Regions from separate parts of the Streptomyces sp. NPDC093600 genome, predicted to be linked through region 1. Evidence: riboswitches for the same ligand, from Rfam matches in the RefSeq annotation. Region 1 holds a riboswitch; each other region holds the start of a gene.
What was found. Region 1 has a riboswitch for cobalamin ahead of ACIRB4_RS09685 (cobalamin biosynthesis protein). Riboswitches for the same ligand answer to the same signal wherever they lie in the genome.
Positions count from the first base shown of each region.

Region 2: linked by a shared signal. The riboswitch ahead of ACIRB4_RS16310 (FecCD family ABC transporter permease) and the one ahead of ACIRB4_RS09685 (cobalamin biosynthesis protein) in region 1 are both predicted to bind cobalamin.
Region 3: linked by a shared signal. The riboswitch ahead of ACIRB4_RS18180 (energy-coupling factor ABC transporter permease) and the one ahead of ACIRB4_RS09685 (cobalamin biosynthesis protein) in region 1 are both predicted to bind cobalamin.
Region 4: linked by a shared signal. The riboswitch ahead of ACIRB4_RS07230 (prenyltransferase/squalene oxidase repeat-containing protein) and the one ahead of ACIRB4_RS09685 (cobalamin biosynthesis protein) in region 1 are both predicted to bind cobalamin.

Region 1 is NZ_JBIWIU010000002.1:887,992-893,423, reverse strand. Features, by position in the region: gene ACIRB4_RS09695 (anion permease) at 63-1,313, shown strand; gene ACIRB4_RS09690 (hypothetical protein) at 1,332-1,553, shown strand; cobalamin riboswitch at 1,692-1,834, shown strand; gene ACIRB4_RS09685 (cobalamin biosynthesis protein) at 1,868-2,848, shown strand; gene ACIRB4_RS09680 (cobyric acid synthase) at 2,845-4,365, shown strand; gene ACIRB4_RS09675 (putative cobaltochelatase) at 4,415-5,432, shown strand, end outside.
Region 2 is NZ_JBIWIU010000005.1:335,889-341,320, forward strand. Features, by position in the region: gene ACIRB4_RS16295 (SGNH/GDSL hydrolase family protein) at 128-922, shown strand; gene ACIRB4_RS16300 (TetR/AcrR family transcriptional regulator) at 942-1,565, opposite strand; gene ACIRB4_RS16305 (MBL fold metallo-hydrolase) at 1,738-3,009, shown strand; cobalamin riboswitch at 3,118-3,245, shown strand; gene ACIRB4_RS16310 (FecCD family ABC transporter permease) at 3,348-4,457, shown strand; gene ACIRB4_RS16315 (ABC transporter ATP-binding protein) at 4,457-5,269, shown strand; gene ACIRB4_RS16320 (ABC transporter substrate-binding protein) at 5,285-5,432, shown strand, end outside.
Region 3 is NZ_JBIWIU010000006.1:344,808-350,239, forward strand. Features, by position in the region: gene cbiQ (cobalt ECF transporter T component CbiQ) at 1-726, opposite strand, end outside; gene ACIRB4_RS18175 (energy-coupling factor ABC transporter substrate-binding protein) at 733-1,092, opposite strand; gene ACIRB4_RS18180 (energy-coupling factor ABC transporter permease) at 1,098-1,799, opposite strand; cobalamin riboswitch at 1,828-2,036, opposite strand; gene ACIRB4_RS18185 (PTS-dependent dihydroxyacetone kinase phosphotransferase subunit DhaM) at 2,111-2,515, opposite strand; gene dhaL (dihydroxyacetone kinase subunit DhaL) at 2,512-3,150, opposite strand; gene dhaK (dihydroxyacetone kinase subunit DhaK) at 3,159-4,151, opposite strand; gene ACIRB4_RS18200 (aminotransferase class V-fold PLP-dependent enzyme) at 4,603-5,432, shown strand, end outside.
Region 4 is NZ_JBIWIU010000002.1:338,837-344,268, reverse strand. Features, by position in the region: gene ACIRB4_RS07240 (aldehyde dehydrogenase) at 1-947, opposite strand, end outside; gene ACIRB4_RS07235 (MBL fold metallo-hydrolase) at 1,068-2,108, shown strand; cobalamin riboswitch at 2,183-2,315, shown strand; gene ACIRB4_RS07230 (prenyltransferase/squalene oxidase repeat-containing protein) at 2,392-3,651, shown strand; gene ACIRB4_RS07225 (SCO2322 family protein) at 3,648-4,352, shown strand; gene ACIRB4_RS07220 (energy-coupling factor transporter transmembrane protein EcfT) at 4,349-5,432, shown strand, end outside.

The sequences.
Region 1 (5,432 bases):
TTCCGTTCACCCAGGTTGCCTACGTTCGACGAGCCACTGACGTCAAACGATTGCCTGGGTAAATGGAACACATCACGCTGCTGCTCACGATTGTGGTCGTGACAGCTCTCGTGTTCGATTTCACGAACGGTTTCCACGACACCGCCAACGCGATGGCGACCACCATCTCGACCGGCGCGATGAAGCCCAAGACGGCGGTGGCCATGTCCGCCGTGCTGAACCTGGTCGGCGCGTTCCTCTCCGTGGAGGTCGCCAAGACGATCTCCAGCGGTCTGGTGAACGAAGAGGGCATCCAGCCCGAAGTCATCTTCGCCGCGCTCGTCGGCGCAATCCTCTGGAACCTTTTGACCTGGCTGGTCGGACTGCCGTCCAGCTCGTCCCACGCCCTCATGGGCGGCCTCATCGGCGCGACGATCGCCTCGGTCGGTCTCGGCGGCGTCAACGGCGGCGTGGTCGTCACCAAGGTCCTCATCCCGGCCATCGCCGCTCCGCTGGTCGCCGGCCTCGCCGCGATGCTCGCCTCCCGGCTGACGTACCGGCTCGGCAGGAACGCCGACCGGAAGACCACCGACAAGGGCTACCGCGCGGGTCAGATCGCCTCCGCCGGTCTCGTCTCGCTCGCCCACGGCACCAACGACGCCCAGAAGACGATGGGCATCATCACGCTGGCCCTGGTCGCCGGCGGCATCCTGGTCCCGGGCTCCAACCCGCCGGTCTGGGTCATCGTCTCCGCCGGTCTGGCCATCGCCCTCGGCACCTACCTGGGCGGCTGGCGCATCATCCGCACCATGGGCAAGGGCCTCACGGACCTCCAGCCGCAGCAGGGCTTCGCCGCCCAGACCAGCGCCGCGGCCGTCATCCTGAGCTCCTCCAACCTCGGCTTCTCCCTGTCGACCACGCACTCCTGCTCCGGCGCCGTCATGGGCGCGGGCCTGGGCCGCAAGGGCGGGGTGGTCCGCTGGTCCACCGCCACCCGGATGTTCGTCGCCTGGGGCCTGACCCTCCCCGCCGCCGGCCTGGTCGCCGCGCTCTCGGAGTACGTCACCCGGCAGGGCACCTGGGGCGTCATCGCCGTCGCCGCCTTCCTGATCGCCTCCTGCACCGCGATCTGGTTCATCTCCCGCCGCCAGGTCGTCGACCACACCAACGTCAACGAGACCGAGACCGAGGCCGAGGCCCCCGGCGTCGTGACCACCGCCATCGCGGCCGTCACCCCGCCCCCGGCCGGGACCCTCACCGACGACCTGAAGACCACCATCCCCGCGCCGGCTCCCACCGACCCGGCCGCCCCGGCCGCCACGGCGACGGTCTAAGGAACGAGAGACATCAGCATGAAGATCGACTGGGCAGCTCTCGGCTCCGTCTTCGGAGTCAGCCTCGTGGCGACCGTCGCCCTCGTGGGCCTGTTCACCCTCGGCATCGTCGGCCTCTCCAAGCAGGAGCGGGCCTCGGCCCAGGGAGGCTCCGCCGCCCTCGCGCGCACCGGCGCCTACGCCTGCTTCGCCCTGTGCGCGGCGGCCGTCGCGTACGGCATCTATCTGATCGTCGTCTGACCGATCGACCCACTCACGGCTGGGCGTGCCGCACCGGAAGGTGCGGCACGCCCAGCCGTCGTGTGGGGAGGCTTCGTCGTGGGGCCGCGCTGTGGGGCTTCGCACACTCTCCCGCCGCAGGTCAGGGGTGAGTTGACGGGTGTTCGCGCTGCGTGGTGGACTTCCGGGGCCATTACGGCGGCAGAAGAGGAAGTCCGGTGCGAATCCGGCGCGGTCCCGCCACTGTGACCGGGGAACTGATCCCCGGGAGCCAGGAACTCTCACCGCCGGTCACGTCGAGCCAGGGCGCGGACCCTGAGTGAGGACATAGCGCCATGCCTGGCCGCAGAGCTGCCACCGGTGTATTCGCGTCCACGGGCGTCTTCGCGTACGGAGCCGCCTCCGGCCTGCTCGCGGACCTGCTGATCGGCGACCCGCGCCGCGGCCATCCGGTCGCCGGATTCGGGCAGGCCGCCGGCGCCGTCGAACGACTTCTCCTGCGCGACCACCGCGGGTGGGGCGCGCTGCACACCGCCGTCTGCGCGGGCGGCGCCGCCGGAGCCGCGGCGCTCGCCGCACGCGCCGTCCGCGACCGCCCCCTCGCCTCCGCCGCCCTGACCGCTGCCTCCGTGTGGGCGGTCGTCGGCGGTACGACGCTGGGCCGGGAGGCCCGTGCCATCGGCGGGGCGCTGGCCGCAGGCGACCTGGAGGTGGCCCGCGAGCGGCTGCCACATCTGTGCGGCCGCGACCCGCAGGCCCTGGACGGCCCGGCGATGGCCCGCGCGGTCGTGGAGTCCGTCGCCGAGAACACCTCCGACGCGGTCGTCGGCGCCCTGGTCTGGGGCGCGGTCGCCGGGGTCCCGGGCCTCGTCGGCTTCCGGGCCGTGAACACCCTGGACGCGATGGTCGGGCACAAGTCCCCGAAGTACCGCCGCTTCGGCTGGGCCTCCGCCCGCCTCGACGACGTGGCCGGCTGGCCGGGGGCGCGGCTGACGGCCGCGCTCGCGACCGTCGCGGGCGGCGACCCCCGTGGCGCGGTCCGGGCATGGCGGGCCGACGCGGGCAGGCACCCGAGCCCCAACGCCGGCCCGGTCGAGGCCGCGTTCGCGGGAGCGCTCGGCGTACGGCTCGGCGGGACGCTCTCGTACGGCGGACGGGTCGAGCACCGGCCGGTGCTCAACGCTGCGGGCCGCGACGTGGAAGTGGCGGACATCGAACGGGCCGTACGGCTGTCGCGCCGGGTGACCGGACTGACGCTGGCGGCCTGTGTGGCCGGAAGGATCGTGGTGGGCGCCATGAAGCGGAGGAGCGCATGAGGAGCGGACCGCGGGGAGGCGGGCTGCTGGTCGCGGGGACCACGTCCGACGCGGGCAAGAGCGTCGTCACGGCCGGGATCTGCCGCTGGCTGGTCCGCAAGGGCGTGAGGGTGGCGCCGTTCAAGGGCCAGAACATGTCCCTGAACTCCTTCGTGACCCGGGAGGGCGCGGAGATCGGCCGGGCGCAGGCGATGCAGGCGCAGGCCGCGCGGGTGGAGCCGACGGCGCTGATGAACCCGGTCCTGCTGAAGCCGGGCAGCGACCGCTCCAGCCAGGTCGTGCTGATGGGCAAGCCCGTGGGTGAGCTGAGCGCCCGTGGCTACCACGGGGGGCGGCAGAAGGAGCTGTTCGAGCCGGTCCTCGCGTGCCTGGAGGAGCTGCGGGGCAGCTATGACGCCGTGATCTGCGAGGGGGCGGGCAGTCCGGCCGAGATCAACCTGCGGCGCACGGACATCGTGAACATGGGCATCGCGCGGGCCGCGCGGCTGCCCGTGCTGGTGGTCGGCGACATCGACCGGGGAGGGGTGTTCGCCCAGTTCTTCGGGACGACGGCGCTGCTCGCCCCCGAGGACCAGGAGCTGATCGCGGGCTATCTCGTGAACAAGTTCCGGGGCGACGTCTCGCTGCTGGAGCCCGGCCTCGACATGCTGTACGACCTGACCGGACGCCGGACGTTCGGTGTGCTGCCGTACGCGCACGGGCTCGGCATCGACGAGGAGGACGGCCTGCGGGTCTCCCTGCGGGGCGCGGTCCGGGAGTCGGTCGTGGCGCCGCCCGTCGGCGCGGACGTGCTGCGGGTGGCCGTGTGTGCCGTACCGCTGATGTCGAACTTCACGGACGTGGACGCGCTGGCGGCCGAACCGGGCGTCGTGGTGCGGTTCGTGGACCGCGCCGAGGAGCTCGTCGACGCCGACCTGGTGGTGGTGCCGGGGACGCGCGGGACGGTGAAGGCGCTGGCGTGGCTGCGGGAGCGCGGACTGGCGGACGCGCTGGCGCGGCGGGCGGCGGAGGGCCGGCCGGTGCTCGGCATCTGCGGCGGCTTCCAGGCCCTCGGCGCGCACATCGAGGACGAGGTCGAGTCGAAGGCGGGCTCCGTGGACGGGCTCGGGCTGCTGCCCGTACGGGTCCGGTTCGCGCCCGAGAAGACCCTGGCCCGGCCGGTCGGCGAGGCCCTCGGCGAGCGGGTGGAGGGGTACGAGATCCACCACGGCGTCGCCGAGGTCCTGGGCGGCGAGCCGTTCCTGGACGGCTGCCGGGTCGGCTCCGTCTGGGGCACGCACTGGCACGGCTCGCTGGAGAGCGACGGTTTCCGCCGCGCGTTCCTGCGGGAGGTCGCGGCGGCGGCGGGGCGGCGTTTCGTGCCCGCGCCGGACACGAGCTTCGGCACGCTGCGCGAGGAGCAGCTGGACCGCCTCGGCGATCTGATCGAGGAACACGCGGACACGGACGCGTTGCTGCGCCTGATCGAGGACGGCCCGCTGCCCGGCCTGCCGTTCATCCCGCCGGGTGCGCCGTGAGCGCGCCGGCCGACCGTCAGCGGTCTGACCTTGAAGGAGTGACTGCCCGATGAGCACCCGGTATCCGTTCACCGCCGTCGTCGGCATGGACGACCTGCGGCTGGCGTTGCTGCTGAACGCCGTCAGCCCGGCGGTGGGCGGTGTCCTCGTACGCGGCGAGAAGGGCACCGCCAAGAGCACGGCCGTCCGCGCTCTCGCGGACCTGCTGCCCGAGGTGCCGGTCGTGGCGGGCTGCCGGTTCAGCTGCGATCCGGTCTCCCCCGACCCGGGCTGCCCGGACGGGCCGCACGAGCCCGCGCCGGCCGCCACGCGTCCCGCGCGGATGGTCGAGCTGCCCGTCGGCGCCTCCGAGGACCGGCTCGTGGGCGCGCTGGACATCGAGCGGGCCCTCGCGGAGGGCGTGAAGGCGTTCGAGCCGGGGCTGCTCGCGGACGCCCACCGCGGGATCCTCTACGTCGACGAGGTCAACCTCCTCCACGACCACCTGATCGACCTGCTGCTCGACGCGGCCGCCATGGGCTCCTCGTACGTGGAGCGCGAGGGCGTCTCCGTACGGCACGCGGCCCGGTTCCTGCTGGTGGGCACGATGAACCCCGAAGAGGGCGAGCTGCGACCGCAGTTGCTGGACCGCTTCGGGCTGACCGTCGAGGTCGCCGCCTCGCGGGAGCCCGGGCAGCGGGTCGAGGTCGTGCGCCGCCGGCTCGCGTTCGACGACGATCCGGCCTCCTTCGCCGCACGCTGGGCGGGCGAGGAGAGCGCGCTGCGGGACCGGATCGCGGCCGCGCGGGCGCTGCTGCCGAGGGTGGCGCTCGGGGACGCGGCCCTCCTCCAGATCGCCGCGACGTGCGCCGCGTTCGAGGTGGACGGCATGCGCGCCGACATCGTCATGGCCCGTACGGCGACCGCGCTCGCCGCGTGGGCGGGCCGGACGGACGTCACCTCCGACGACGTACGGCAGGCGGCGCTGCTCGCCCTCCCGCACCGCAGGCGCCGCAACCCCTTCGACGCGCCCGGTCTCGACGAGGACAAGCTCGACGAGACCCTGGAGCGGTTCAAGGACGAGGACC
Region 2 (5,432 bases), on a different contig from region 1:
GCACCTTCGTGCCGGGCCCTCGGTGTATTCCGGCTTGGTGCAATCTTGACCGGTGGTGTATCTCACCTATCGTCAACCCCTCCTTACGGTCGCGTAGGTCACACCCATAAGGGAAAGATGTGCTCCCGTGGCAGACGATTCGAGATCAAGAGACATGGACGTATTCGGGTCGTACGCGGCGATCGGTGACAGCTTCACCGAGGGCGTCGGAGATCCCGGACCCGACGGGACGTATGTGGGATGGGCGGACCGTTTCGCGGTGCTGCTCGCCGACCGGCTGCCGGAGCACGACGCGTTCCGTTACGCCAATCTGGCCGTACGCGGCCGCCTCCTCGACCAGATCGTGGAGGAGCAGGTCCCCCGCGCCAAGGAACTCGCCCCCGACCTGGTGACCTTCTGCGCGGGCGGCAACGACATCATCCGCCCCGGCAGCGACCCGGACGACGTCGCCGAGCGCTTCGAGCGCGCCGTCGCCGACCTCACCTCCGCCGTTGGCACGGTCATGGTCACGACCGGCTTCGACACCCGGGACGTGCCCGTGCTGCGCCATCTGCGCGGCAAGATCGCCACCTACACGGCCCATGTCCGGTCCATCGCCGACCGTTACGGCTGCCCGGTCCTGGACCTCTGGTCGCTCAAGTCCGTCCAGGACAGGCGTGCTTGGGACGGCGACCGGCTGCATCTGTCGCCCGAGGGGCACACCCGGGTCGCGCTGCGCGCCGCCCAGGTCCTCGGCATCCCGGTACCGGCCGACCCGGACCAGCCGTGGCCGCCGCTGCCCCCGCGCGGACCGCTGGAGGTGCGCCGCGACGACATCCTCTGGGCCAGGGAGTACCTGGTGCCCTGGATCGGCCGCCGGCTGCGGGGCGAGAGCTCGGGCGACCGCGTGGCGGCCAAGCGCCCGGACCTCCTGCCGCTGTAGGCGCGGCCGCCACGGCGGTCTACGAGCCGCGCTCGGTCCCCGTGCCGGCGCCGGACAGGCCCAGCTCCCGGTCCAGCGCCGCATCGGCCCACTCCAGCATGGCGGCGCGCGAGAGCGATCCGGCGTACGAGGTCATCTGCACGGCCAGCCCGTCCAGGAAGGCGGTAAGGCGCCAGGCTGCGGCCGCCGGGTCCTGGCAGGGGAACTCGCCGGCCGCCGCGCCCTCGGCGATCACCTCGGCCAGCGCCGCCTTCCACTGCTGATCGAGGGCGCCGGCGACCTCCCGCAGGGCCGGTTCGCGCAGACTGGCCGACCAGCCCTCGATCCACAGCCGCCAGCCCTTGGCCTGCCCGGTGGGCGCGTACCAGCGGACCGCCGACCGCAACCGGCGCAGCGCCGTCGCGCGCCGTCCGAGCAGCGACCGCAGATGGACGAGGTCGCTCTCGGCGGCGTAGGCGAAGGCCGCCGCGACGAGCTTCTCCTTGGTCGAGAAGTGGTAGAGCACCAGGGCGTTGCTGACGCCGAGCGCCGAGGCGACGTCGGCGATCCGTACGGCAGCGACGCCCCGGGCCTCGATCTGCGCGACAGTGGCCCGCAGCAACTCCTCGCGCCGCTCCGCCACGTTCAAGCGCACTCTCGCCACGCCGCTCAGCCTACACAGCACATGACGCGGGCATGATCATTTTTCGGGTGCCGGGTGTGGCGCGTGGATCGGCGGGCTACTGAACAGTCGTTCAGTATCGCGCTCGCGACCCGGCCACGGCGGCCGGCGACGAGAGCCGGCGCCCGCCCATGACGGTCGGCGGCCGCACATAATGGAACGACCCCCGACCTCAGGAGGCCCTGTGACCGGCACCGGCCCCGACCATCCGCTGCGGTCCCGGCTGCGCGCCCTGCGGCCCGCCGCCTTCGGCGCCGACCCGGCGGGCGAGCGCATGGAGCGCATCCGCCGCTCGCCGAACTTCGCGGACGGGGTCTTCCAGAACCCCGTGCCGGCCCGGCACGGCCCCTCCGGCTCCATGCTCGAGCTCGCCAAGGTCTACTTCCAGAAGGAGGCGCGGGCGCGCCGGGCCCCCGCCGGCACGATCCCCCTCCACACCGGCACCCCGGACCACCTCGCCGAGCCGCCGGCCTCCGGACTGCGGCTCACCTGGATGGGGCACTCCAGCGTCCTCGCCGAGATCGACGGCCACCGGGTGCTCTTCGACCCGGTCTGGGGCGACCGCTGCTCGCCCTTCGCCTTCGCCGGCCCCCGGCGTCTGCACCCCGTCCCGGTGCCGCTCGCCGAGCTGGGCCCCGTCGACGTGGTCGTGATCTCCCACGACCACTACGACCACCTCGACCTGCCCACGATCAAGGCCCTGGCCTCGACGGACACCCTCTTCGCCGTGCCGCTGGGCGTGGGCGCCCATCTGGAGCGCTGGGGCGTGCCCGCTTCCCGGCTGCGCGAGCTGGACTGGAACGAGACGGCGGAGATCGGCGCCCTGCGGCTCACCGCGACCCCCGCCCGCCACTTCTGCGGCCGCGGCCTGCGCAACCAGCAGCACACCCTGTGGGCGTCCTGGGTCGTCGCCGGGCCCACGCACCGGATCTACCACAGCGGAGACACGGGCTACTTCCCCGGCTTCCAGGAGATCGGCGCCGCTCACGGCCCCTTCGACGCCACCATGATCCAGATCGGCGCGTACTCGGCGTACTGGCCCGAGAACCACACGGACCTCACACCGCTGCCGGGAGCCTGGCCGGACATCCACATGTCGCCCGCTCAGGGGGTCCAAGCCCACCTCGACCTGCAAGGAGGCCGCCCGGGCGGCGTCCTGCTCCCGATCCACTGGGGCACCTTCAACCTGGCACCCCACCCGTGGGCGGAGCCGGGGGAGTGGACGAAGGACGCCGCCGAGGAGGCCGGACAGGCCGTCGCGTTCCCCCGCCCCGGCCAGCCCTTCGAGCCCGCGGGCAAGCTGCCCTCGGCGCCCTGGTGGCGGGCGGTGGCCCACCCCATCGCCACCCCGTGGCGCCCGCCCCGGCAGGTGCGGGTCTCCACCGAGGGCCGCACGGACGATCTCGATCTCGCGGGCGATCGCTGACGGCGGGTCGGAACGGCCTCGGCCGGACCGTGCTCGCCGGCTCGTCGACCATGGGACGAGCGGGGGAGCCCGACGCCTCATGTGCGCCCTCGCGGGGAGCCCCGTCGTACACGCTATGCTGCAAACCGCCCCGCGGGGGAAGCCGGTCGAATTCCGGCGCTGACCCGCAACGGTGGACGGAACCGCGTTACGCGGCTCCGTAAGCCCGATTACCCGCGGTGGTGAAGGCTCCTGTCAATTCGCCGTGGACTGCGAGAGGGTGCTGCGCAGGGCGCCCGGCGTCCCGGGCCGCTCCTTGCTCACGTGGGTGCACGGCTTGAGGCGAAGGCGATCAGCCCGTGGCCACACCCCTGCAAGCCGAACCGGCCGCGCCACCGCACACGGCGCGCAACGGCGTCGGCCCCGCACCCCCCAAGCGCGTATCACCGCCCCTTCTCGTCGCCGTCCTGTGCACCGCGCTCCTGCTCTCCCTCCTCTGCGGAGCCGGGATGGGGGCGTCGGGCCTGTCCTGGGGCGAGGTGCTGCGCTTTCTGTGGGCCGGGCTGACGGGCGGATCCATAGCGCACGACGACGTCGCGGCTTACACGATCGTGTGGGAACTGCGCTTTCCGCGCGCCGTGCTGGCCGCGGTCGTCGGAGCGGGCCTCTCGGCCATCGGCGTCGCCGTGCAGGCCATGGTCCGCAACGCCCTCGCCGACCCGTTCGTCCTGGGCATCTCCTCCGGCGCGGCCGTCGGCGCCAATGCCGTCCTCCTCTTCGGAGCCTTCGGCGCTCTCGGCCTCTGGGCCCTGTCCACGGCCGCCTTCCTCTCCGCGCTCCTCGCCATGGCCCTGGTGTACGCGATCGCCCGCACCGCCGACGGCCTGACCCCGCTGCGGCTCGTCCTGACGGGCACAGCGATGTACTACGGCTTCTCCGCCGTCACCACGTTCATGGTGTTCGCGGCCGAACGCGGCGAGGCGGCCCGCTCCGCGATGATGTGGCTGCTCGGCAGCCTCGGCGGAGCCAGCTGGGCCTCCGTGCCGATCGCCGCGGGAGCCGTGCTCGCCGGCCTCACCCACCTCACGGTGTCGGCGCGCCGCCTGAACGCGCTGGCGATGGGTGACGAGACCGCGGCCGCCCTCGGGGTGGACGCGGGGAGGCTGCGCAAGGAACTGTTCCTGGTCTGCGCCGCCGTCACGGGTGCCGTGGTCGCGGTGAGCGGCGCGATCGGTTTCGTCGGCCTCATGGTCCCGCACGCCGCACGGATGCTGGTCGGCGCGGACCACCGCCGGCTGCTGGCCGTCGCCCCCCTCGCCGGCGCCGTCCTGCTGATCTGGGTGGACATCCTGTCCCGTGTGGTGCTCGCGCCCGTCGAGCTGCCGGTGGGCGTGCTGACCGCCGTCATCGGCGTCCCGTGCTTCGTCCTGCTGATGCGCCGCCGCTCCTACACCTTCGGAGGCGCGTGATGCGGATCGACATCGACGCACTCACGGTCGAGGTCACCGGCGCGAAGCTGGTGCGCGAGGCCACGCTCCGCGCGGACAGCGGGCAGGTCGTCGGGCTCGTCGGGCCCAACGGCAGCGGGAAGTCCACCCTGTTGCGCTGCGTCTACCGAGCCCTGCGCCCCTCGGCGGGGATGGTCCGCCTCGGCGGTGAGGACCTGCACTCGCTGAGCGCGCGCGAAGGCGCCCGCCGGCTGGCCGCCCTGCCCCAAGAGGCGGTCACCGAGTTCGACTTCACGGTCGCCGAGGTCGTGGCTATGGGACGGCTGCCCCACCAGCGATCCGTGGCCCGGACCACCGACGAGGACCGGAAGGCGTGCGAGGCCGCGCTGGTACGGGTCGGCGCCGGCCACCTCGCCGACCGCGGCTTCCTCACCCTCTCCGGCGGCGAGAAGCAACGGGTCCTGATCGCCCGCGCGCTCGCGCAGCAGCCGCGCGTCCTGGTCCTCGACGAGCCGACCAACCACCTCGACATCGCCCAGCAGTTGGAAGTCCTGGCCCTCGTGCGCGGCTGGGGGTCCCCCCGGACGGAGTCTGGGGGAGGGCTGACCGTGCTCACCGCCCTGCACGACCTCAACCTCGCCGCGCTCCACTGCGACCTGCTCTACGTCATCGACAGCGGCCGGATCGTCACCTCCGGCGCCCCGCACGACGTACTGACGCCCGACCTGCTCGCCGAGGTCTTCGGCGTACGGGCGCACCGGGTGCCGCATCCGGAGTCCGGCGCCGTGCAGCTGCTCTTCGACCGTCTCCCGCCCACTCAGCCCGCTTCCTGAGGAGTCATCGCCACCATGCCGAACCTCGTACGCCCCGCCGTACTCGCCCTCGCCGCCGCCCTGGTGCTCACCGGTTGCGGCGCGCAGGTCACCCCGGAGAGCGAGGAGGGGGGCGGTGCCAAGGCACGCGGCGGCCACTATCCGGTCACCGTCGAGAACTGCG
Region 3 (5,432 bases), on a different contig from region 1:
GAGAGTGAGAGCGACGAGGCCGGCCAGCAGCCCGGCCGTCGCCGCCAGGAACCGCCGCGAGACGGCCGCGCCGGGCACGAGGACCCGGAGGGTGCCGTCGTACCCCCGCCCCGCCAGCCCCGACTGCAACCGCTGCGCCCGGTCGAAGGCGCGTACGAACGCCGTCGCGCCGAGCCCGGCGAGCGAGCGCCAGGTGGCCGCCCGCGTCGTCAGCCCCAGCCGGGCGGCCTGGGCCTGCCGGATCCTGGCCATGGAGTCGAGCAGCAGGAAGCTGATCCGGTACATCACGAGCGCGACGTCCACGACCGGCGCCGGCACCCCCGCCCGTACGAGCCGGGGCAGCACGTCCGAGACGGGTGTGGTGAACGCGAACAGCAGCACGCCCAGCGACGCGGCCGATGTGCGCAGCAGCAGCTCACCCGCGTGCAGCGGTCCTTCCGGCGCCAGGGCGACGAAGCCGCGCGCCCCTCCCACCTCGAACAGCAGCGGCACCGCGCCCGTCACGCAGAAGCCCAGCGGGATCCGGAACGCCCGCCACAGCTGACGTCCGGGCACTCCGGCGGGACCGAGCAGCACCGCGAGGGTGGCCGTCGCCACCAGGACGGCGCCCGGCCACGGCGGCAGACAGACCGCGCACAGCGTCAGGCCGAAGCCCAGAGCGGCCTTCTCGCACGGGTGACGGCGGCGCCAGCGACTGCTGTGCGCCGCCGCGTCGATCGGCAGCATCGCGACCTACTCGTCGCCCGGGGCCCGCGCCCCCATCGCCGCCCGCGTCCCCTGCGACGCCGCCGCGCGCTCCTCGCCCTGTCGACGTCCGCGCCGCAGACCGAAGTAGTACGCGAGGACACCGGCGCCGATGGCCGCCTGCAGCGCGAACAGCGCCGACTCGACCTCGCCGGACGGAGGCTCGTACAGCGGGCTGAACCACGGCTCGTAGTCGGGCCGGATCTCCGTGATCGCGGCCTCCGCCTCGGCGTCGGCCCCCGCGAACGGCTCATCCTTGTGGTCGCCGAGCCCCAGGATCAGCGGCAGCACCGCCAGCGCGGCGACGGCGAGCAGCAGCAGGGCGTTGATCTTCGTGTTCCTGCTCATCGGGCTCATCGGGCCACCGCCTCCGTGGTCTCGCTCTTCCTGGCGCCGGGAAGCAGCACCCCGAGCCGGGTCAGATCGCCCTTGCTCGACTGCGTCAGCAGACGCATCACGAGCACCGTGAGCAGGCCCTCGCTCACCGCGAGCGGCAGCTGCGTGACGGCGAAGATCCCGCCGAACTTCGCCAGCGCGCCGAGCACACCGCTGGCGGGGTCGGGGAACGCGACCGCCAGCTGCACGCTGGTGACGCAGTACGTGGACAGGTCGGCGACGAACGCGCCGAAGAACACGCTCACCATCAGCGGCACGTCGAACCGGCGCAGCAGCCGGTACGCCCCGTACCCGGCCCACGGACCGACGACCGCCATCGAGAAGACGTTGGCGCCGAGGGTGGTGAGCCCGCCGTGCGCCAGGAGCAGCGCCTGGAAGAGCAGCGTGATCGTGCCCAGGACCGCCATCACGGGCGGCCGGAACAGGATCGCGCCGAGGCCCGTTCCCGTGGGGTGCGAGCAACTGCCCGTCACCGACGGAATCTTGAGCGCGGACAGGACGAAGGTGAAAGCGCCGGAAGCGCCCAGCAGCAGAGTGGATTCGGGATGGGCCTTGACCTCACGGGTCAGGGCACGGACCCCGTGGACGACGAACGGCGCGGACGCGACGCCCCAGGCGGCCGCGTGCACAGGGGGCAGATACCCCTCGGCGATATGCATGGTTGGGAGACCCTCTCCAGCACCTCGTGGATGGACAACGCACCTTGGCCGGTCTCCTGGCTGACGGTCATGCCGCCCGGACTCCGCCTTCCCACACCGCGACGGTCTCCCGCGGCGGTGCAGTGGCTCCCCTGAGGGTTCTCCCCAAGGGGGTGGAGCCGGACCTCCCGATCACAGTGGCGAGGGCCGCACCGGTACTGCACCGGTTTCCCGTACACCAAGGCCCTGCGACACTAGTGCGTTGACCAGCTACATCACAACACGGTCGCCTCCCGGTACGGCCCGTGACGGGTGCTACGCCGCCCGCCCGCTCACGCCTTCCGGTACGTGTACGCCTCCGAGGCCGCGGCCTCCACGGCGTCCAGGTCCCCGCCCGCCGACGCCGTGACGAGGGCGGCGATCGCGCCCTCGACGAAGGGCGCGTCCACGAGCCGCGATCCCTCGGGCAGCTCGTCACCCTCGGCGAGCAGCGCCTTGACGGTCAGCACGGCGCTGCCCAGATCGACGAGGAGGGCCACACCGGCGCCCCGGTCGACCGCCTTCGCCGCCTCGGCGATCAGCTCGGAGCTGGTGCCGAGGCCGCCGTCCGGGGTGCCTCCGGCGGGCATGATCGGTGCGGTGGGGCCGCCGCCCGAGAGGCCCTGGGCGAGTTCTGCCACGGCCGCGGCGACGGCGGCGCTGTGCGAGACGAGAACGATGCCGACCTGCCCGCTCATCCGGCCACCTCCGCGAGGGCGGCGATCAGCAGCGCGGACGAGGTGGCCCCGGGGTCCTGGTGCCCGATCGACCGTTCGCCCAGGTAGCTGGCGCGGCCCTTGCGGGCCCGGAGCGGTACGGTCGCCAGCGCGCCCTCCTCGGCCGCCGTCCGGGCGGCCGCGAAGGACTCGCGCAGCGCCTCGGCCGCCGGGACGAGGGCGTCCAGCATCGTCTTGTCGCCGACCTGGGCCCCGCCGAGCTGGGCGACGGCGGCGACCCCGGCGGCCAGCGCGTCGGCGAACGTCTCGCGGGTCACGGTCCCGGCGTCGCCGAGCGCCTTGCCGGTGCGGCGCAGGAGCGTCCCGTACAGCGGCCCCGAGGCACCCCCGACGGTGGAGATCAACTGCCGTCCGGCCGTGGTGAGTACGGCCCCCGGGGTGGCGGGCGGCTCCTTCTCCAGGACGTCCGTCACGGCGGCGAACCCGCGCTTCAGATTGGAGCCGTGGTCGGCGTCGCCGATCGCCGAGTCGAGCTCGGTGAGACGGTCGGCCTCACGGTCGACGGCGGAAGCGGCGACGCTCAGCCAGCGCTGGAAGAACGCGGCATCGAACCGGCCCGGCTCGTTTCCCTCGATCACTTCGGTCACTTCGCTCACTCTCCTTCTCACCGGCCCCAGCGGAGGGCAGGCGTCTGCACGGGCGCGTCCCACAGGCGTAGCAGTTCCTCGTCGGCCTCGCAGAGCGTGACCGAACAGCCGGCCATGTCGAGGGAGGTCACATAGTTCCCGACCAGGGTGCGGGCGACCGGAGTCCCGCGCTCGTGCAGCACCCGCTGCACCTCGGCGTTGAACCCGTACAGTTCGAGCAGCGGGGTGGCGCCCATGCCGTTCACCAGCGCCAGGACCGGGCCGGACGGCCGCAGGTCGTCCAGTACGGCATCGACGGCGAAGTCCGCGATCTCCCGCGAGGTCATCATCGCGCGCCGCTCGCGCCCCGGCTCGCCGTGGATCCCGATCCCCAACTCCAGCTCGCCCTCGGGGAGGTCGAAGGTGGGGCTGCCCTTGGCGGGCGTGCTGCAGGCGCTCAGCGCGACGCCGAAGGACCGCGACCGCTCGTTCACCCGCCGGGCGATCGCCTCCACCCGCTCCAGCGGGGCGCCCTCCTCGGCGGCGGCCCCCGCGATCTTCTCCACGAAGAGCGTGGCCCCCGTCCCGCGCCGCCCGGCGGTGTAGAGGCTGTCGGTCACGGCCACGTCGTCGTCGACCAGGACCTTGGCGACCTGGACGCCCTCGTCCTCGGCGAGCTCGGCCGCCATCTCGAAGTTGAGCACGTCCCCGGTGTAGTTCTTGACGACGAAGAGCACACCGGCCCCGCTGTCCACCGCGGCGGCGGCCCGCACCATCTGATCGGGCACGGGTGACGTGAACACCTCGCCGGGACAGGCCGCGGCGAGCATCCCCGGCCCCACGAACCCCCCGTGCAACGGCTCGTGCCCGGACCCGCCCCCGGACACCAGCGCCACCTTCCCGGCGACGGGCGCGTCCCGCCGCAGCACGACACGGTTCTCGACGTCCACGGTGAGTTCGGGGTGCGCGGCGGCCATCCCGCGCAGCGCGTCGGCGACGACGGTCTCCGGGACGTTGATCAGCATTCTCATCGGTACCTCCTGGTAGGGCTGACAGGTAGGTGTCCGACCTGGGTCACCAGGCCAGGTGCGGTGTGCGCGCTCGCCGGTCTCGGCGGACCGCGTGTCGGCAGTATCGACCTTGCGGCGGCGAAGGTCGCGCTGGTCGGCACATCTCGGCCGTCAGCGCCACCGCGCATCTCGGGACCTACGGCTGTACGCCACCTCCACCGGGGCCGTTCGGGTCATGGGATGCCGGCGCCCGCGCCCGGTTTGCGTAACCTCGTCACCAGAAGGGCACCGGACAGACGTTCCGCCGTCGCTCCGCCGGTCGCGTACAAAGGGGTGCTGGATGTCGATGACGAGTCGGCGCGATCTGCTGGCGCGATCCGCGGGAGCGGTCGCGGTCACCCTCGTGCCGAGCTCCGGCGCGGCAGGCGTGAACACACCGCGGGAGCGGCCGGTCACCACGATCGACGGGCGCGTGGACTGGGACGCCTTGCGGGCGCAGTTTCGCCTGGAGCCGGGATGGGCGAATCTCGCGTTGTTCTATCTGGCCTCGCATCCGAAGGCCGTGCGTGATGCGGTGGAGCATCTGGCAGCACAGGTCGACGCCGATCCTCTCTCGGTGCCCGCGGGCCTTGCGCTGCCCGATGGCCCCACCGGCTGGCTCCGGGTACGCCAGACGCTCGCGGCGTATCTGGGAGGCCGGGCCGACGATGTCGCGATGACGGCGAGCACGAGCATCGGGCTGGGCGTCTTCTACAACGGCGTCGTGACCCGTCCGGGGCAGGAGTTCCTGCTGACCGAGCACGACCACGTCTCCCATCGCGTCGCCGCCCGACTGGCCGCCGACAAGCATGGCTGCACGGTACGGCTGGGCTCGTGGTTCGCCGATCCGGCCACCGCGACGGCGGAGGGCATCGCGGCGGCGGTCGGCGAGGCGATCCGCCCGAACACCCGAGTCGTCGGAATCACTTGGGTGCAGTCGAGCACGGGGCTCCGGATGCCGGTGCGTGCGGTGGCCGAGGTGGTGCGCCGGGCCAATGAAGGCCGCAGCCCCGCCGACCGCTGCCTGCTGGTCGTCGACGGCGTGCACGGGCTGGCCGTGATCGACGAGGACGCCGCCGGCCTGGGCGCGGACGCGGTGATCGCCGGGACGCACAAATGGCTGTTCGGTCCCAGGGGAACGGGTCTGGTCTGGGTGGCGCCGGACGTCCTCGACCAGCTGCGGCCCACGTTCGTCAGCTTCATCGGAGGCGGTGGAGCAGCGCCCTTGTCGCCCGGGGGTTTCCTGGCGTTCGAGCATGCCTT
Region 4 (5,432 bases), 550 kb from region 1:
ACGACCAGCGCTCCGGCGGCCGCGGCGAACGCCTCGGCGATCTCGTCGTACCGGGAGCGGGGGGCGAGGATACGGGTCTGGGCGACGCACGCCTGGCCGTTGTTCATCCAGGCGGCCGGGACGATCCCGGCGACGGCGGCCTCCAGGTCGGCGTCGGGCAGGATGACGGCCGCGGACTTGCCACCGAGTTCGAGGGTGACGCGGGTGAGGTTGCGGGCGGCGACCTCCATGACGCGCTTTCCCGCCGCGACCGATCCGGTGAAGGAGACCTTGTCGACGCCGGGGTGGCCGACCAGGTACTCGCTGACCTCGCGGTCGGCGGGCAGGATGCTCAGGACGCCCTCGGGCAGCCCGGCCTCGGCCGCGATCTCGGCGAGGATGTAGGAGTCGAGGGGGGATTCCGGCGACGGCTTCAGGACCACCGTGCAGCCGGCCAGGAGCGCAGGACCCAGCTTCGCCGCCGCGGTGAACTGCGGCACGTTCCACGGCACGACGGCCGCGACCACGCCCACCGGTTCGCGCCGCACCATGATCGGCCCGAGGACTCCGGTGCGCCGGCTCTCGTACGGGAAGTCGCGGGCGACGGTGATCGCCGCGTCCCAGACCATCATCGCGCCGAGCGCCTGAGCGAGGACGCTCCAGGAGTACGGGGAGCCGTTCTGGGAGCTGATGGAGCGGGCGATCTCCTGGGGGCGCACGGCGATGGCGTCCTTGATCCGGGTGACGACCTCGATCCGCTCCTGGAGCGTCGTCCGGGGCCAGGGCCCGCGGTCGAAGGCCTCGCGGGCGGCGGCGACGGCCCGGTCGACATCGGCCCGGGAGGCGTGCGGCACGCGGCCGATGACCTCCTCGGTGTGGGGAGACACCACCTCGATGACCTCGCTGCCGAGGGGATCGGTCAACTCGCCGCCGACGAACAGCTTTCCGTGCTCCACAAGCTCGGTCATGGCCGACTGCCTCCCGGAATCCCCGACGTTTCTGACTGTGCCTCAGAACTGATACCAGTTCTAGTTATAGTGGGCAATGGTCGAGCAGTCGCCGCCGTGCCGTCGGAGAGATGAGGGCCCATGAGCCAGGTGACCGAGCACGGCGGAGGCGTCTGGTCCCTCCGCGTCCCCATCCCGGACAACCCGCTCGGCCACACCCTGGTCCACGTCCTCGACACCGACCGGGGTCCCGTCCTGATCGACACCGGCTGGGACGACCCGGACTCCTGGACCGAACTCACCGGCGGGCTCGCCGCCCTGGGCATCTCCGTACGGGACGTCCACGGCGTCGTCATCACCCACCACCACCCCGACCACCACGGCCTCTCCGGCCGGGTCCGGGAGGAGTCCGGCGCGTGGGTCGCGATGCACGCCGCCGACACCGCCGTCGTACGCCGCACACGGGAGTCGGAGCCGGAGGCGTGGCTCGACTACCTCGCCCGCAAACTGGCCGCCGCCGGCGCCCCCGAGGAGCACACCGCCCCGCTCCTGGCCGCCCGCGCCAGCGGCCGGTCGCGGGCCCTGCCGGGGCTGCGCCCGGCCCTGCCCGACCGCGAGATCCTGCCCGGGGAGCTGCTGGACCTCGCGGGCCGGCGGCTGCGGGCGGTGTGGACGCCCGGTCACACACCGGGCCATGTCTGCCTGCACCTGGAGGAGCACCACCCCACGCACCTGCCGGGGCACGGGAGGCTGTTCTCCGGCGACCATCTGCTGCCCGAGATCTCCCCGCACATCGGCCTCTACGAGGACCCGGACGACCACACCGTCACCGACCCCCTCGGCGACTACCTGGACTCGCTGGAACGGATCGGCCGCCTCGGCGCCGCCGAGGTGCTCCCCGCCCACCAGTACGCCTTCACCGACGCGGCCGGCCGGGTCCGCGAACTCCTCGACCACCACGAGGAACGGCTGACGGGCCTCCTCAGCCTGCTGGCCACTCCCCTGACCCCGTGGCAGCTCGCCGAGCGGATGGAGTGGAACCGCCCGTGGGAGCGGATCCCGTACGGTTCGCGGAACATCGCGGTCAGCGAGGCCGAGGCGCATGTGCGCCGGCTGGTCAAGCTGGGCCGCGCGGAGGCCGTACCGGGCACGGACCCGGTGGCGTACGCGGCGGTCCGCTGACCGTGCCCGGGGGCCGCGCCCCCTCGCCGAGGCGCGGTGTGAGGCGCCTCGCACCCACCGGCCGTCCGGGGTACGGCCCGGTAGAGTGTGCGAGTCGTCATCATGCCCGTACGGGGGGAAGCCGGTGCGAATCCGGCACTGACCCGCAACCGTGAGCCACCTCCGCGTGGTGAGTCGGAATGCCCCGCCCGGGACGTGACCGCCGGCACCGTCGAGGAATACGGAGCCGAGCCTGGTGCCCCGAGCGTGCCTGTGCCCGGCCCGCAGGAGAGGCACAGCACGCATGACCACCGTCCGCCGCGGCGCCGCCGCGTTCGCAGCCGCCGCGCTGCTCTGCACCGGAACGGCTTCCGTCGCATCCGCCGCGCCCTCCCCGTCGCCCACCCCCGCGCCCGTGATCCCCTCCGGGCTCTATGGCACGAAGGACCCGACGTACGACGGCGTCTGGCGCCAGTCGCTCGCCTTCATCGCCCAGCGGACCAACGGCGTCCAGCCCGCCGAGAAGTCCGTCACCTGGCTGCTGGGGCAGCAGTGCGACAGCGGCGCCTTCCCCTCGTACCGCCCGGATCCCGCCAAGCCCTGCACCCCGGCCACGATGCTCGACACCAACGCCACCGCCGTCGCCGTGCAGGCCCTCTCCGGCGTCAAGCGCGACAGCGCCGACCCCGAGCGGCTGGCCAAGGCCGCCCGGGCGGGCGCCGGCTGGCTGAAGGGCGTCCAGAACAAGGACGGCGGCTGGGGCTACAACCCCGGCAGCCCCAGCGACGCCAACTCGACCTCCATCGTGATCGGCGCCCTCGCCGCCCTCGGCGAGAAGCCGGGCGAGGTGAAGTCCGCCGACGGCAGGACTCCGTACGACGCGCTGCTCGGCTTCGCCGCCCCCTGTACGACGAAGGACGGCGCGGGCGCGTTCGCCTACCAGCCCGACAAGTCCGGCAAACTGCTCGCGAACGCCGACGCCACCGCGGCCGCCACGCTCGCCGGACTCGGCAAGGGCCTCACCGCGCGCGGTGTGAAGCCCGCGCAGACCCCCACCTGCACCGACCTGCCCAAGCCCACGATCGAGCGGGCCGCCCTCAACGGCGCCTCCTATCTGGCGCGGGCGCTCGCGAAGACCGGCCACCTGAACACGCCGCCGATGCCCGGCGCCGCGAACCCGTCCGAGCTGCCCGACTTCGGCAACACGGCCGACGCCGTCGTCGCGCTCGCCGCGAGCGGCGCGACGAAGCAGGCGGCAGGGGCGCTGGCCTGGCTGCAGCAGAACTCCGCCGCCTGGGCGAAGGAGAACGGCCCGGCCGCCTACGCCCAGCTGATCTTCGCCTCCAACGCGATGGGCGTCGACCCGCGCGCCTTCGGCTCGGCCGACCTCCTCAAGCAGCTGGGCGCCACCGGCCCCACGCCGCAGTCCGTGCCCTCCGCCGCGCCGGCGGGGGACAAGGACGAGGAGAGCGCGGACTCCGGCTTCGACCTCTGGTGGATCATCGGCATCGGCATGGTCGTCGGTGTCGGCATCGGCTTCCTGCTGAGCGGCCGCAAGAAGTGAGGAAGCGGCTGCACTCGGCCGCGGCTTCCGTCACCACCGCCGTCGCGGCCGCCGTACTGACCCTGGCCGTCGCCGTCCCCGCCCAGGCCGCCGGATACCGCTACTGGTCGTTCTGGGAGAGCCAGGGCGGCGGCCGGTGGGCCTACGGCACGCAGGGCCCGGCGACCGCGGTCCCCGCCGACGGCGACGCGATCGGCTTCCGCTTCGCGGTCAGCGAGGACGCGAACGACGCCGCCCAGCCGTCCGCCGCCCCCGACTTCGCCGGGATCTGCGCCGGTACGGAGGGGAAGGCCGGCACCAAGCGGGTGGCGGTCGTCGTGGACTTCGGCGGTCCGCGGGACGCCCCGCCGGGCGAGACTCCGCCCGACCCGCCGGTCAGGACCGGCTGCGCGCAGGTACGGGACGACGCGACGAGCGCGGAGGCGCTGGCGGCGGTGGCGAAGCCGCTGCGGTACGACAGCGTGGCGCTGCTGTGCGGGATCTCCGGCTACCCCGCGAAGGGCTGCGGCGAGCAGGTGGCGGTGACGCCGCCGTCCGCCGGACCGGCACGGCCTTCCGCCTCCACGTCCACATCCGCGACCGCCCCGACCGCCCCGAGTGACGGGGAGGGCGGCGGCCCGTCCGTCGGGATCGTCGCGGGCGGAGCGGCCGTGCTCGTACTCGGTGGCGCGGCGATCTGGAAGGCCCGCCGCCGCACATGATCCGGGCCCCCGAGGCGAACCGTTCCAACGCCCTGCACGCGGGCGCCTGGTGGCTCTGGGCGCTCGGTCTGGCCGTGGCCGCCTCCCGTACCACCAACCCGCTGCTCCTCGGTCTGATCGTCGGCGTCGCGGGCTATGTCGTCGCGGCGCGCCGCACCGACGCGCCCTGGGCGCGCTCGTACGCGGCGTTCGTGAAGCTCGGCCTGTTCGTGGTGTTGCTGCGGGTGGTCTTCTCGGTCGTGCTCGGCTCTCCGATCCCCGGTACGCATGAGCTGTTCACGCTGCCCCGTGTACCGCTGCCGGAGTGGGCCCAAGGGGTACGGATCGGGGGCCGGGTCGCCGCCGAGCAGCTGGTCCACGCGGTGTACGACGGGGCGAAGCTGGCGACCCTGCTGATCTGTGTGGGCGCGGCGAACGCGCTGGCCAACCCGGCCCGGCTCCTCAAGTCGCTGCCCGGCGCGCTGTACGAGGCGGGGGTCGCCGTCGTGGTGGCGATGACGTTCGCGCCGAACATGGTCGCGGACGTGGCGCGGCTGCGCACGGCGCGGCGGCTGCGCGGCCGCCCGACAGGGGGCGTGAAGGCGGTGCTCCAGATCGGACTTCCGGTCCTGGAGGGGGCGTTGGAACGCTCGGTCGCGGTGGCGGCGTCGATGGACGCGCGCGGGTACGGCCGTACGGCGCGGGTCCCGGCGGCCGTACGGCGGACCACGAACGTCCTGACGCTGGGCGGACTGCTCGGCGTGTGCGCCGGTTCGTACGGTCTGCTGGCGGCGGAGGGCGCCGGGTACGGGCTGCCGCTCGTGGGCGCCGGTCTCGTCGCCGCCGTGGCAGGGCTGTGGCTCGGCGGGCGGCGGACGGTCCGGACCCGGTACCGGCCCGACCGGTGGGGGGTCCGGGCCTGGCTGGTCGCCGGCTCGGGGGTGGCGGTGGCGGCGCTCGTGATCGCGGCGAACGCGTACGCGCCCGAGGCGCTGCACCCCGGGGTCGTCCCGCTGGTGGCGCCCCAGCTGCCGGTATGGCCCGCCGCCTCCGTACTGGTGGGCCTGGTGCCCGCGTTCACAGCCCCCGCCCCCAAGGAGT